2 regions of the Streptomyces sp. NPDC055103 genome follow, and region 2 is predicted to be linked to the other one. Evidence: riboswitches for the same ligand, from Rfam matches in the RefSeq annotation. Region 2 holds a riboswitch; the other holds the start of a gene.
What was found. A riboswitch is a leader RNA that binds a small molecule or an ion and turns the genes downstream of it on or off. The one in region 2 is predicted to bind glycine.
Positions count from the first base shown of each region.

Region 1: another riboswitch for glycine. It lies ahead of gcvT (glycine cleavage system aminomethyltransferase GcvT); the one in region 2 lies ahead of gcvP (aminomethyl-transferring glycine dehydrogenase).

Region 1 covers NZ_JBSGTX010000126.1:2,635-10,228, reverse strand. The annotation lists gene ACWFR1_RS39255 (L-serine ammonia-lyase) at 1-942, opposite strand, end outside; gene glyA (serine hydroxymethyltransferase) at 1,100-2,368, opposite strand; gene gcvH (glycine cleavage system protein GcvH) at 2,400-2,777, opposite strand; gene gcvT (glycine cleavage system aminomethyltransferase GcvT) at 2,876-4,000, opposite strand; glycine riboswitch at 4,060-4,171, opposite strand; glycine riboswitch at 4,173-4,272, opposite strand; gene ACWFR1_RS39235 (AAA family ATPase) at 4,424-5,098, shown strand; gene ACWFR1_RS39230 (enhanced serine sensitivity protein SseB) at 5,215-5,955, shown strand; gene ACWFR1_RS39225 (enhanced serine sensitivity protein SseB C-terminal domain-containing protein) at 6,045-6,836, shown strand; gene ACWFR1_RS39220 (ABC transporter permease) at 7,200-7,594, shown strand, end outside.
Region 2 covers NZ_JBSGTX010000028.1:8,842-16,435, forward strand. The annotation lists gene ACWFR1_RS19105 (MerR family transcriptional regulator) at 1-395, shown strand, start outside; gene ACWFR1_RS19110 (DNA polymerase IV) at 586-2,001, shown strand; gene ACWFR1_RS19115 (PRC-barrel domain-containing protein) at 2,618-2,992, opposite strand; glycine riboswitch at 3,106-3,205, shown strand; gene gcvP (aminomethyl-transferring glycine dehydrogenase) at 3,383-6,268, shown strand; gene ACWFR1_RS19125 (DUF5999 family protein) at 6,416-6,622, opposite strand; gene ACWFR1_RS19130 (hypothetical protein) at 6,955-7,545, opposite strand.

The sequences.
Region 1 (7,594 bases), on a different contig from region 2:
TTCCTCCGGGGAGGCACCGCCGGTCACGAAGTTCACGTAGTAGTGCAGGACCGCGGGGATGATGCCGGCCGCGCCGTTCGTCGGAGCGGTGACCACCCGGCCGCCCGCCGCGTTCTCCTCGTTCACGGCCATCGCGTAGAGGGTGATCCACTCCATCGCGAGCGCCGCCGGGTCGCCCTCGGAGCGCAGCTTGCGGGCCGTGTTCGCGGCGCGGCGGCGCACCTTCAGGCCGCCGGGCAGGATGCCCTCGCGGGACATGCCGCGCGAGACGCAGGCCTGCATGACCCGCCAGATCTCCAGGAGACCCGCGCGGATCTCCTCCTCGGTGCGCCAGGCCTTCTCGTTCTCCAGCATCATCGAGGAGATGGAGAGGCCGGTCTCCTTGGCGAGCCGCAGCAGCTCGTCACCGGTGCGGAAGGGGTACTTCAGGACGGTGTCGTCCGGGACGATCGGGTTCTCGCCCGCGACCGCGTCCTCGTCGACGACGAAGCCGCCGCCGACGGAGTAGTACGTCTTCTCCAGGACCAGGGCGCCCTCGGCGTCGTACGCGAAGATCGTCATCCCGTTGGCGTGGTACGGGAGCGCCTTGCGGCGGTGCAGGATCAGGTCGGCGTCGAAGTCGAAGGGGATCTCGTGCGCGCCGAGGAGGTTGATCCGGCCGCTCGACTTGATGCGCTCGACCTCGTCGTCCGCCGTCTCGACGTTCACCGTGCGGGGCGAGCTGCCCTCCAGGCCGAGGAGCACCGCCTTGGGGGTGCCGTGGCCGTGGCCGGTCGCGCCCAGGGAGCCGTACAGCTCCGCCCGTATGGCCGCGGTGTGGGCGAGCAGGCCCTCGTTCTTGAGCCGGCGGGCGAACATCCGGGCCGCGCGCATGGGGCCCACCGTGTGGGAGCTCGACGGACCGATGCCGATCGAGAACAGGTCGAAGACCGAGATGGCCACGGAGGGACTCCTTGTGGGGGCTGGACGCCGTTGTCTGCCGGGGTGGTGCAGAACGAGCAGGAAGATCGAAACGGGACGCGACACGGGGTGGGGCACCGCGCTCACCTTTCAGTGTGCGCGATGCCCCAAACGTCCGTACGAACAAAAGGGTACGAAACTACTTCAGGCCGGGGTACAGCGGGTGCTTGTCGGCCAGCGCGGTCACCCGGGCCTTGAGGGCCTCGGCCTGCTCGCTGTCGAAGCCCGGCTTCAGGGTCTCCGCGATGATGTCGGCGACCTCGGTGAAGTCCTCGGTCCCGAAGCCGCGGGTCGCGAGCGCCGGCGTGCCGATGCGCAGACCCGAGGTGACCATCGGCGGACGCGGGTCGTTCGGAACGGCGTTCCGGTTGACCGTGATGCCGACCTCGTGGAGACGGTCCTCGGCCTGCTGGCCGTCGAGCTCGGAGTTCCGCAGGTCGACCAGGACCAGGTGCACGTCCGTGCCGCCGGACAGGACCGAGACACCGTGCGCGGTGACGTCGTCCTGGACCAGACGCTCGGCGAGGATGCGGGCGCCGTCCAGGGTGCGCTGCTGGCGCTCCTTGAAGTCCTCCGAGGCCGCGACCTTGAAGGAGACGGCCTTGGCCGCGATCACGTGCTCCAGCGGGCCGCCCTGGAAACCGGGGAAGACCGAGGAGTTCAGCTTCTTCGCGAACTCCTTCTTCGCGAGGATGATGCCGCCGCGCGGGCCGCCGAGCGTCTTGTGCGTGGTGGAGGTCACCACGTCCGCGTACGGGACCGGGTTCGGGTGCAGACCGGCCGCGACCAGACCCGCGAAGTGGGCCATGTCGACCCACAGGAACGCTTCGACCTCGTCGGCGATCCGGCGGAACTCCGCGAAGTCCAGCTGACGCGGGTAGGCGGACCAGCCCGCGATGATGACCTTCGGGCGGTGCTCCTTGGCGAGGCGCTCGACCTCGGCCATGTCGACCAGACCGGCCTCGTCCACGTGGTACGCGACCACGTTGAACTGCTTGCCGGAGAAGTTCAGGCGCATGCCGTGGGTGAGGTGGCCGCCGTGCGCCAGGTCCAGACCCAGGATCGTGTCGCCCGGCTGGGCGATCGCGAAGAGGGCGGCCTGGTTCGCGGAGGCGCCGGAGTGCGGCTGGACGTTGGCGTACTCGGCGCCGAACAGGTCCTTGACCCGGTCGATCGCGATCTGCTCGGCCACGTCGACGTGCTCGCAGCCGCCGTAGTAGCGGCGGCCCGGGTAGCCCTCGGCGTACTTGTTGGTGAGGACGGAGCCCTGGGCCTCCATGACCGCGACCGGAGCGAAGTTCTCCGAGGCGATCATCTCGAGGGTGGACTGCTGACGAAGGAGCTCGGCGTCGACGGCGGCGGCGACGTCGGGGTCCAGCTCGTGGAGGGGAGTGTTCAGAAGCGACATGAATCGATCCCTAGGGGTCTCGGGCCCGGTCTCAGCCGGCGGAGAACGCGGTGTACTCGTCGGCGGAGAGCAGCTCGTCCGGCTCGCCCGCGACACGTACCTTGAACAGCCAGCCACCCTCGAACGGAGCCGTGTTCACCAGGGACGGGTCGTTCACCACGTCCTCGTTGGCGGCGACGACCTCACCCGTGACGGGGGAGTACAGGTCGCTCACGGACTTCGTCGACTCCAGCTCACCGCAGGTCTCGCCCGCGGTGACGGTCGAGCCGACCTCGGGGAGCTGGGCGTAGACGACGTCACCGAGCGCGTTGGCCGCGAACTCCGTGATGCCGACCGTCGCGACGCCGTCCTCGGCGGCCGACAGCCACTCGTGCTCCTTGGTGTAGCGCAGCTGCTGGGGGTTGCTCATGACCTGATTCTCCTGGATCGGGGGAGTACTGATGGACGTGGGTCTCGCGGGCTGAGACCCGGGGTGGGACGACTGCGTCACTCGGGACGCTTGCCGCGCTACTTCTGGCGCTTGTAGAACGGCAGCGCCACGACCTCGTACGGCTCGTGGGTGCCACGGATGTCCACCCCTACACCCTCGGTGCCGGGCGTGGCGTGCGCCGCGTCGACGTACGCCATGGCAATCGGCTTTCCGAGGGTCGGCGACGGCGCGCCGGAGGTGACCTCGCCGATGACCTCGCCGCCGGCGACGACGGACATCCCGGCGCGCGGGACCCGGCGGCCCTCGGCGACCAGGCCGACGAGCTTGCGCGGCGGGGCGGTCTCGGCGCGCTCGGCGGCCTTCTCGAGCGCCTCGCGGCCGACGAAGCGACCGTCGTTGGTCGTCTTCTCGAACTTGACGACCCGGCCGAGACCGGCGTCGAAGGGGGTGAGGGCGGTGGTCAGCTCGTGGCCGTACAGCGGCATGCCCGCCTCAAGGCGGAGCGTGTCACGGCAGGACAGACCGCAGGGGATCAGGCCGACCGGGGCGCCCGCCTCGGTCAGCGCCTTCCAGACGCCCTCGGCGTGCTCGGGCTTCAGGAACAGCTCGAAGCCGTCCTCGCCGGTGTAGCCGGTACGGGCGATCAGCGCGGGCACGCCCGCGACCGTGCCGGGCAGACCGGCGTAGTACTTCAGCCCGTCCAGGTCGGCGTCGGTGAGCGACTTCAGGATGCCGGGGGACTCCGGGCCCTGGATCGCGATCAGGGCGTACGCGTCGCGGTCGTCGCGGACCTCGGCGTCGAAGCCGGCCGCGCGCTCGGTCAGCGCGTCCAGGACGACCTGCGCGTTGGAGGCGTTGGCGACGACCATGTACTCCTGCTCCTGGAGCCGGTACACGATCAGGTCGTCGAGGATGCCGCCGTCCTCCTGGCAGATCATCGTGTAGCGGGCGCGGCCCACGCCCACCGTGGAGATGTTGCCCACGAGGGCGTGGTCGAGGAGCTCGACGGCCTGCGGACCCGTGACCGTGATCTCACCCATGTGGGAGAGGTCGAAGAGGCCGGCCTTGGTGCGGACGGCGATGTGCTCGTCCCGCTCGCTGGCGTAACGCAGCGGCATGTCCCAGCCCGCGAAGTCGGTCATGGTCGCGCCCAGCGAACGATGCAGTGCGTCGAGGGCGGTCAGACGGGGGGCAGTGCTCATGGGGTGGCTCCCGGATCCCAAGGGCGGTTCGGTGACGAAACACATGACGGGCGAGGACGTCCTCCCCATCTGTCATGGAACCTGAGAGGTTCACCGAGAGCATCTCGTCACCGAGAGGTCGGCTTGCACCTTGGGTGGGGACACGGCAGGGTGTCCCGCTTTTCAGATCTGCCTCATCCACGCGGTACGGGGCCTGAGAGATTCAAGGGAGGGTCTTGCTCCTTCGGCGTCCGGACGCCTGGGGCGGTCCGGAACTCTCCCGCGCGGATTCGAGCGGCCGGTATGAGGTTGTATGGCGACTGAGCGCGCCTGGCGCGCACATCATTGCACGCGGGCTCCGCGTGGCACATCACTTGTATCTCATTACCGCTTCTTTACACTTTATGGGCAAGGGTCTCCCGAGGCCCGGCAGGGGGAGCAGCGATGAGGATCCAGCACACCGGCGCATACGCGCCGGGTACCGGCATACCGTCCCAGCGTGCCCGAGCCCGGACCAGGAGCAGAACGGGCCGCCGCGGCCGGATCCTGCGGGACCTGCGCGAGCGCGGCGGCCGGGGGCCCCGTGTCCTCACCTTCGCCGCCGGCGACCTCGTCGTCGTCTCCGGGCTGCCCGGCAGCGGCAAGTCCACCCTCATGAAGCGCGCCGCCGACGGCCGGGGCATCGACTCCCAGGACGCCCGCGAGCGCTGGGAAGCCCGCATGCCGCGCCTCCTGCCGTACGCGGTCTACCGCCCCCTGGTCCGGTTCGCGCACTACGCCGGGCTGCGCCGCGCCCTGCGCTCCGGCGCCAGCGTCATCGTGCACGACTGCGGCACCCAGTCCTGGGTGCGCGGCTGGCTCGCGCGCGAGGCGAGGCGCCGCGGCGGCGCCCTGCACCTGGTCCTGCTCGACGTCGCCCCGGACACCGCGCGCGACGGCCAGCGCGACCGGGGGCGTGGTGTCTCCGCGTACGCCTTCGCCCGGCACCGGCGGGCCGTCGGGCGGCTCCTGCGGACCGCCGAGTCCGGCAGCCTGCCGCCCGGCTGCGCCTCGGCGACCATCCTCGACCGGGACGCCGCGGACGCCCTGCGGAGGATCGGATTCCGCGACGTGACCTGAGAGCCGCCCTCTCGCTCGTACCCCCTGCTTTTGGCCACAGTGGTGCCAAGGCGGCGTTAGGGTGCTGCGGGGCGGTGCGGGAGGGCGCGCCCCCGCGAGATAGGGGAACAGGGACCGTGGACGTGACGTGGCCGGGCAACGAGCTCGAAGAGGTGCTGGACGCCTCGCTCGGCAACCCCTCCGCAGGGGGCCGACTGGTCGAGGTGCTGGGCCGCAGCCCCGTCTGGGTGCCCCTGCCCAACGGCGGCGGCCCCGACAGCACCGACCTGGATCTCGCCACCATGGAGATCGACGGCGCGGCCTTCGTCCCCGTCTTCAGCTCCGAGCAGCAGTTCCTCGCCTGTGTCGGTGCTCACATGTCCTACACGGTCGCCCCCGCCCGTGACTTCGCCCGCGGCCTGCCCCCGCAGCTCGGCATCGCCGTGAACCCCGGCGGCACGGTCGGCGTCCCGCTGCCCCCGCCCGCCGTCGCCGAACTCTGCCGCGTCGGCCGCACCCCGCTCGACGGCCCCGCCAGCGGCGGCCGCGTCCGGCTCTTCGAGCCCGACTGGCAGGACGACCCCGTCGACTTCCTCGCCGCCGCCTCCGCCGAGTTCGAGGCCACCGGAGTCGTCACCACCGCCCGCCGCGTCCTCGCGAGCGTCGAGGGCACCGAGCCAGCCCTCTTCGTCGGGGTCCAGCTCGCCGCCTGGGACGGCGTCGACCGCAACGCGCCCCTGGACGCCCTGGGCCGCGCCCTCGGCCGCGTCGAGGTCGCCTGGCCGGTCAACCTCATCCTGCTCGACATGGCGCAGGACCCGGTCGGCGACTGGATGCTGGAGCGGGTACGCCCCTTCTACCAGCGCGCCGCCGGGTGACCGGCACCCTGTTTAAGCTGAACTGAATCGGTAGCCGGACAGAGGACGTCCGGGCGGACGTGGTGAACGGAAGAGGGGCGGGACCCAGGGTGAGCGCGTCAGGCACCGCTGCGACCGGTCAGGTCGAGCACATGCTGCGCCAGGTGGCACCCGGACGCTACGACGCGTACGAGCGGCTGCTGCACGCCCTGGCCGACGGCGAGGTCTGGATGCTGCTCTGGCAGGGCTCGCCCGGCTCCCCCGACGCCCAGTACGGGAACATGGAGGTCGACGGCTTCGGCTACGCGCCCTGCGTCACCTCCGCCCAGGAGCTCGCCGCCTCCGGCTGGCACCGCGCCCACGAGCTCGTCACCGGCCGCGAGATGGCCCGCGCCCTCTACCCCGACCGCTGGGGGATCTGGCTCAATCCGCACGCTCCCGGCGGCGGTGTAGGCATCCCCTGGGCCGATCTGCGCCGCATCGCCACCGGCCTCGACCGGATGCCCGCGGGACCGCTGCGCGTCAGCGAACCCGCCCTGGAGATCCCGCAGTTCTACGCCCTGCTCACCCAGAACGCGCACCGCACCCCGGCCGTCCGGTCGCTGCGCCGCGGCTGGGTGCAGCCCGCGCTCGGCTCCCCGTACCTCGCCGTCGGACTCGACCTGTACGACACCTCCGCGGCCGCCGTCGACTCCGTCCGCGCGATGATGCGCCAGTCGATCTCCGCCGTGCCCGACGGGCTGCCCGTCTCGACGGTCGCGCTCTCCGACGCGTACGACCCGGTGGCCCTCTGGCTGGGGGCCCACGCGCGCCCCTTCTACGACCGCGAGGCGCACGCCGGACGCGGCTCCGCCGCCGTCCCGGGATACGGCTACCCGCCGCCGGCCCCGTCCGGATACTGAGACGCCACTCGTCCACGCTCGCACCCCAACGGCCTCCGGAGTTCTCTCCGGAGGCCGTCGTTCGCCCTGATACCGCATGCCGAACGCCTAGTTGGGCGACATGTCCGATTGCGGTGAAGAGGACCCGAGATGGTCCGCTCAGGTGATCGCGACGTCCGGATAACGGAAGTCGCAGCACCGCATCACGTTTGAGCAAACATTCCTCGTCAGGGCTGGCGGGTGATCGCAGACGCGTTGAAGACTCCCCGGAACACCGGGCGTTCGGAACCTTTCGAACCGAAGCCCAGCAGGTTGTTCCACCGAGCCGCTACCCGCGGCAGGGCAAGGGCCGGCTACCGGCGGCCGAGAGGGGTCCTCACCACGATGACGGCACCACTGCACGAGACGAGTGCGGGCGAGTCGACCGCCACCGTCGTCGGCGCGCCCGACGCTCCCGGCACTCCGGACAACTCCGGCACCTCCGGCGCCTCCGCCAAGGCGATCCAGGGCCGGTCGCCCTGGCAGATCGCCTGGACCCGCCTCAAGCGCGACAAGCTCGCCCTCGCCGGCGCCTTCGTCGTCCTCTTCCTGATCCTGGTCGCGATCCTCGCCCCGGTCATCGTCGGCCTCCTCGGCCATCCGCCGGACGAGTTCCACGAGGACCAGATCGACCCGCTCTTCGGTACGCCGATCGGGTCGTGGGGCGGCATCAGCTCCGACTTCCTCCTGGGCGTCGAGCCGGTCAACGGTCGCGACGTCTTCAGCCGGATCGTCTACGG
Region 2 (7,594 bases):
TGCGCCCCGCGTACGGGTCGGGGACCCAGCGGCTCTACAGCTTCCACGACGTCGTCGTCCTGAAGATCGTCAAGCGCTTCCTCGACACCGGGGTGGCCCTCCAGAACATCCGGGCAGCGGTGCAGCACCTGCGCGCCCGGGGCTTCCGCGATCTGGAGCGGATGACGCTCATGAGCGACGGGGCCACGGTCTACGAGTGCTCCTCGCCCGACGAGGTCGTCGACCTGCTCCAGGGCGGTCAGGGTGTCTTCGGGATCGCCGTCGGCGTCGTCCGGCGGGACGTGGAGGCCGCGCTCTCGCAGCTGCACGGGGAACGGGTCGACACGGGCGAGACGCTCGTGGGGCACAACCCTGGCGACGAGCTGGCCAGGCGGCGGCGCGACAAGGCGGTCTGAGGGGCTGGGGCCCTGAGCTGGGGGCTCTGAGGGGGCTCTGAGGGGTCTTTGAGCGGTGATCGGTCCAATAGGCTGCGGGTGCCTCCTTGTGCCTCTGCGGCTGCGGGGCCGGCTCTGGTGTCTCTGGGGCCGGTGGTTTTCCGGGGTTGGCTGCGGGGCGTTGTCAGTGGCATGAGGCAGCATCGGAAGTGTGAGAGTCGCGCCGACGATCCTGCATCTCGACATGGATGCGTTCTTCGCCGCCGCCGAGCAGGCGGCGAAGCCCAGCCTGCGCGGAAAACCCGTGATCGTCGGCGGCCTCGGGCCGCGCGGCGTGGTCGCCACCTCCTCGTACGAGGCTCGCCGCTTCGGAGTGCACTCGGCCATGCCGATGGGGCAGGCGCGACGGCTCGCGCCGAACGCCGCCTATCTCGTCCCGCGCTTCGCCTTCTACCGGTCGATCAGTGAGCAGGTCATGGAGCTGCTCGGGCGGCTCTCGCCGCTCGTGGAGCCGCTCAGTCTCGATGAGGCGTTCGTGGACCTGGAGGCGGGGCGGCTCGCCGACGACAGCGTGAGCGCGCGGGCCGTCGGCGAGCGGCTGCGGGCCGACATCCTGGCGACGACCGGGCTGACGGGGTCGGTGGGGCTCGCGGGATCGAAGATGATCGCGAAGATCGCCTCCGAGGAGGCCAAGCCGGACGGGCTCGTCCTCATCGAGCCGGGTACCGAGAGAGAGCTCCTCGGGCCCCGGTCGGTCCGGATCCTGCCCGGCGTCGGGCCGGCGACGGGGGAGCACCTGAGGCGGGCCGGGATGACCACGGTCTCCGAGCTGGCCGAGGCGGGCGAGGACGAGCTCGTACGGCTGCTGGGGCGGGCGCATGGGGCCTCGCTGTACCGGATGTCCCTGGGGCACGACGACCGGGCCGTGGTGGCCGAGCGGGACGCCAAATCGGTCTCGGTCGAGGACACCTTCGACGTCGACCTGCACGACCGCGTCCGGATCAGGTCCGAGGTGGAGCGGCTCGCCGAGCGGTGCGTGGGGCGGCTGCGGGCCTCCGGGCACTCGGGGCGGACCATCGTCCTCAAGGTGCGGCGGTACGACTTCTCGACGCTGACCCGGTCCGAGACGCTGCGGGGGCCGACGGACGACCCGGGGGTCGTGCGGGAGGCCGCGGGGCGGCTCCTGGAGGCGGTCGACACGACCGGGGGTGTGCGGCTGCTCGGGGTGGGCGTGAGCGGGCTCGCGGACTACACGCAGGAGGACCTGTTCGCTCAGGCTGAGGAGGAAGAGCGGGCCGCGGTGGCGGAGGAGTCGGCGGGGGGCGGTGTGGGTCCCGGGGGCGGTGGGGATGCCGGTGCCGGTGGTGCCGGTGGTGTTGTGGCGGACGAGGGCGAGTCCGGGGGGTCCGTCGCCGTCGAGCGGCGGTGGGCGCCCGGGCACGATGTGCGGCACGCGGTGCACGGGGCGGGGTGGGTGCAGGGGAGCGGCGTCGGGCGGGTCACGGTGCGGTTCGAGGAGCCGTGGTCGGCACCGGGGCGGGTGCGGACGTTCTTGGTCGACGATCCGGAGCTGGAGCCTTCGGAGCCGTTGCCGCTGGTGCGGGGGGAGTGCCGGGCGGGGACGTGAGGGGGCGGTGTGGGAGGCGGTGCGGGGTGGGGGTGCTGGGTGGGTGTGGGGGTGCGCCCGGCCCTCGGCCGGGCTGGGGTTCCCACCCGCACCACCCGTGCAGCTGGGTGGGCAGAGGTGCGGGTCTTCCCGCAGTGTCTCCCCTCCGCGCCGTCGGCCGCTGCGGCTTGGCACGGCCGTCCGGTGCCCGCCGGCGGCTGACGCCGCCGGACTCGCCGCGTCCTCAGCCCCACCCCGCCCGGGTGGGGTGGGGTGGGGTGGGGTGGGGTGGGGCCGGCTTCGTCCGTGGTTGCTGTCAGGTGGGGCGCGGCGTGCGCCGCTTGTGTCAGCGGGGCGGTGCATCGCCATGGTCGGGTTGAGGGCGGGCCGGAGGTGGCCGGACGGACCTTCGTCCTTGGGCCGGCTGGTCGGTGCTTTGGCTCTGCTGGGTTGAGAGCGGGCCGGACGGACCCTCGTCCTTGTGTCGGCGGGTCGGTGCTTTGCCTCGGCTTGGGTTCAGGGCGGGCCTGACGGACCTTCGTCCGTGGGTCGGCCGGTGGGTGCCTCGGCTGGGTTGAGGGCGGCCGGACGTGGCTGGACGGGGCCCCTGGACTTGTGTCGGCTGTGCCGGCGGGGGTCAGGGGCCGTCCTGGCCTGCCAGGTGGCCGAAGTCGGTGTCCTGGGGGGTCTGGGGCGGTGGCGGAAGCGTGAGGCTGTAGTGGCGGTAGAGCTGGAGTTCCTGCTCCGGGGAGAGGTGGCGGCCCACGCCGAAGTCGGGGGCGTCCTTGATGAGTGCCCGCTCGAACGGGATGTGGAGGCCGTCTTCGAGCAGGTCGCTCGGTTCCAGGGGGACGAAGGCGTCCCGGCTGAACAGGCCGGTGCGGACAGCCGCCCATTCCGGGATGCCGGTCGCGTCGTCCAGGTACACCTCGTCCACGGTTCCGATCTTGTTTCCGTTCCGGTCGAACGCCTTGCGGCCGATCAGGCTGCGCGGATCGATGTCGGTCTGCACGGTCCCTCCAACTGGTCGCAACTGCTCTACACCCCTACGAAAGTGCACAACTGGGATGGCGGCCACTTGAGCGATGGGAGTCGCAACCTCGCTGGTAGGCTGGCTGTGGCTGTCGACCCTGTGCGGGAGAGTCCCCCGGAGAAATCTTCCGGAGGGCGCCGAAGGAGCAAATCCTCCCCGGAATCTCTCAGGCCCCTGTACCGCGCGGACGAGGTCACTCTGGAAAGCAGAGCGGTGTCCGACGGCATGCGCTCTCACCGACGGTGAAAGCCGGCGTGCCGCGAGGCGTGCCGGTGAAACTCTCAGGTTGAGATGACAGAGGGGGAGGCCGTCCGGGTACCCGCGCCGTGGTGCCCCTCGCAGGTCGTGACGACCAGGAGGCCTCCGTACATGACCGCCAACCGCATTCCGCTCTCCGAACTCGAGCAGGGCATCCCGTTCGAGCAGCGGCACATCGGACCCGACGCCGAGGCGCGGGCCAAGATGCTCGCCCAGGTCGGATACGGCTCCCTCGACGAGCTCACCGCCGCCGCGGTGCCGGACGTGATCAAGAACGCCGAGGCGCTCGGTCTGCCGGCCGCGCGCACCGAGGCCCAGGTGCTCGCCGAGCTCCGCACCCTCGCCGACCGCAACCAGGTCCTCGCCCCGATGATCGGCCTCGGGTACTACGGCACCTTCACGCCTCCGGTGATCCTCCGGAACGTGATGGAGAACCCCGCCTGGTACACCGCGTACACGCCGTACCAGCCCGAGATCTCGCAGGGCCGCCTCGAGGCGCTCCTCAACTTCCAGACCATGGTCGCCGACCTGACCGGTCTGCCCACCTCCGGCGCCTCCCTCCTCGACGAGGGCACCGCCGCCGCCGAGGCCATGTCCCTCGCCCGGCGCGTCGGCAAGGTCAAGAACGGTGTCTTCCTCATCGACGCCGACGCCCTGCCGCAGACGATCGCCGTCATCGAGACCCGCGCCGAGCCGACCGGGGTCGAGGTCGTCGTCGCGGATCTGAGCCAGGGGATCCCCGCCGAGATCGCCGAGCGCGGTGTCTTCGGTGTGCTCCTGCAGTACCCGGGTGCCTCCGGCGCCGTGCGGGACATCAAGGCCGTCATCGACCAGGCCCACGAGCTCGGTGCCATCGTCACCGTCGCCGCCGACCTGCTCGCGCTGACCCTGCTCACCTCGCCCGGCGAGCTGGGCGCGGACATCGCCGTCGGTACGACGCAGCGCTTCGGTGTGCCGATGGGCTTCGGCGGTCCGCACGCCGGCTACATGGCCGTCCAGGACAAGCACGCCCGCTCCCTGCCGGGTCGACTGGTAGGTGTTTCCGTCGACGCCGACGGCAACCGCGCGTACCGCCTCGCCCTGCAGACCCGCGAGCAGCACATCCGCCGCGAGAAGGCCACCAGCAACATCTGTACCGCTCAGGTGCTGCTCGCCGTCATGGCCGGGATGTACGCCGTCTACCACGGGCCGGACGGGCTGAAGGGGATCGCGCAGCGGACCCACCGGTACGCCACGATCCTCGCCGCGGGTCTCACCGCCGGTGGCGTCGAGGTCGTACACGGTTCGTACTTCGACACCCTCACCGTCCGCGTCCCCGGCAAGGCCGACGAGGTCGTGGCCGCCGCCCGTGAGGCCGGCGTGAACCTCTACCGCGTCGACGCCGATCTCGTCTCGATCTCCTGCGACGAGACCACCGGGCGCGAGCAGATCGCCGCCGTCTGGGGAGCCTTCGGGGTCGACGGCGACGTCGAGGCCCTGGACGCCGTCGCCGAGGACACGCTGCCCGCCGGGCTGCTGCGCTCCGACGCGTACCTGACCCACCCGGTCTTCCACGCGCACCGCTCCGAGACCTCGATGCTGCGCTACCTGCGCAAGCTGGCGGACCGTGACTACGCGCTCGACCGCGGCATGATCCCGCTCGGCTCCTGCACGATGAAGCTGAACGCGACCACCGAGATGGAGCCGGTGACCTGGCCCGAGTTCGGCCAGATCCACCCCTTCGCCCCGATCGAGCAGGCGCAGGGCTACCTCACGCTCATCACCGAGCTGGAGGAGCGCCTTGCCGAGGTCACCGGATACGACAAGGTGTCGATCCAGCCCAACGCCGGTTCGCAGGGCGAGCTGGCCGGTCTGCTGGCCGTCCGCGCCTACCACCGCGCCAACGGCGACCTCCAGCGCACCGTCTGCCTCATCCCGTCCTCCGCGCACGGCACCAACGCCGCCTCCGCGGTGATGGCCGGCATGAAGGTCGTCGTCGTCAAGACCGCCGACGACGGCGAGGTCGACGTCGTGGACCTGCGCGCCAAGATCGAGCAGTACCGCGACGAGCTGTCCGTGCTGATGATCACCTACCCGTCCACGCACGGCGTCTTCGAGGAGCACGTCGCCGACATCTGCGCCGAGGTCCACGAGGCCGGCGGTCAGGTGTACGTCGACGGTGCCAACCTCAACGCGCTGGTCGGTCTCGCCAAGCCGGGCAAGTTCGGTGGCGACGTCTCGCACCTCAACCTGCACAAGACCTTCTGCATCCCGCACGGCGGCGGTGGCCCCGGTGTCGGTCCGGTCGGTGTGCGTGCGCACCTCGCCCCGTACCTGCCGAACCACCCGCTCCAGCCCGCCGCGGGCCCGGAGACCGGCGTCGGCCCGATCTCGGCGGCCCCGTGGGGCTCCGCCGGCATCCTGCCGATCTCCTGGTCGTACGTGCGCCTGATGGGCGGCGAGGGCCTCAAGCGCGCCACGCAGGTCGCCGTGCTCGCGGCGAACTACATCGCCAAGCGCCTGGAGCCGCACTTCCCGGTGCTCTACACCGGTCCGGCGGGTCTCGTCGCCCACGAGTGCATCGTGGACCTGCGTCCGCTCTCGAAGGAGACGGGCGTCACGGTCGACGACATCGCCAAGCGTCTGATCGACTACGGCTTCCACGCGCCGACGATGTCCTTCCCGGTGGCCGGCACGCTGATGATCGAGCCCACCGAGTCCGAGGACATCACCGAGCTGGACCGTTTCTGCGACACGATGATCGCGATCCGGGCCGAGATCGAGAAGGTCGCGTCGGGCGAGTGGCCCGCCGACGACAACCCGCTGCACAACGCGCCGCACACCGCGGCCGCGCTGGGCGGCGAGTGGGACCACGCGTACACCCGTGACGAGGCGGTCTTCCCGGCCGGCGTCTCGGCCGCCGACAAGTACTGGCCGCCGGTGCGCCGCATCGACGGTGCCTTCGGCGACCGGAACCTGGTCTGCTCCTGCCCGCCGATGGACGAGTACGAGCACTGAGCCACTGGGGGCTGTGGGGCATCGATCCGCCGAGGCGGTGACGTGCTGATGTGCTGAGGTATTGAGCGCGGCCGAGGGCCGGTTCGGAGGATCTTCTCCGGGCCGGCCCTCGGCGTGTGTCTCCCTTGTACGGTGCTCTTCCGCCGCTCAGGCGGCGGTCGTCACCTGTCCCGCCGTCAGCGGCCGGTGCGGGGCGATGATCTGCCCGTCCGGCAGGAGTTCGCCGGTGTCCTCGAAGAGCAGGACGCCGTTGCACAGCAGGCTCCAGCCCTGTTCCGGGTGGTGTGCCATCAGTCGGGCCGCCTCCCGGTCGTTGGAGTCGGCGGTGGGACAGGCAGGCTGGTGCTGGCACATGGGTGGGTTCTTTCGCTGCGTCGTGGTGGATGCCTTGCGGCTCTTCGCGCTCATGGCCGCCCCCGTCGGTCGGTTCGGTTCCGGTCCCAGTCTTGCCCCATGGACGGTCTTCCGCAGGTATTTCGCGGCAGCTCGTCCTCTCCGGGGAAGACGCGTCACCCGCAGGGGCGGTTCGGGTCAACTGCACCGTCTCTTCGGGTGGTTCGGGGTGGCCCGAGCGGGCTAGTCCGTATGGGCAAGGTGTTCGGGACGGGCGTTCGGGCGCGGTTCTCGGACAGCAGTGCGCCCCGTGACCCGGTCGGGCCACGGGGCGGGGAGCCACGTGCGGTGGATCAGGCGGGCGCCGCCGAGCCCAGGAGGGGCGGCGGCGCGAGACGCGTACTGAGCACGGGCAGGAGGTCGGCGACCTGGTAGGGCCGGTGGGCCGCGATCCCCGGCGGTGCGGGAGCCAGGGGCACCAGGAGGTCTCCCGAGGCCGGGGCCGCGGTCGTGCCGTCCGCCTCCGGGTTGGCGTGCAGCCAGAGCGTCAGCATGTAGAGCTCCGGTACGGAGAGCAGCCGGGGCTGGTACGCGGTGGGCAGCGCCTCGGCGTGGAGCAGGGCCCGTTCCGTCGCGGTGACGTACGGCCCCTCGAGGAAGTGCGAGAAGGTCCAGCCGTCCGGGGTGAGCATGGTGTCCGCGGCGGCGATCGCCCGCTCGCCGTTCCGGATGAGGAACCGCCAGCCGGTGAGCCGGGTGCGGGGTGACCGCCCCGGTGCTCCCGTGACGCCGAGGACGTGGACGGGCAGGGGGAGTTCGGGGCTCAGTGGTCCCTGCGCGGCCCGCAGGGCGGGGGTTCGCGCCTCGCGGACGGCGGTCGGTGAGCCGAGGGCCGCGAGGACACTGCGGAGGGCCGGCGCGGGGGCCGGGGAGGGTCGGAGCATGGTGGGTCGCCTCTCGCTCAGGAGACACGGTGATGCGTGGGCAGGTACG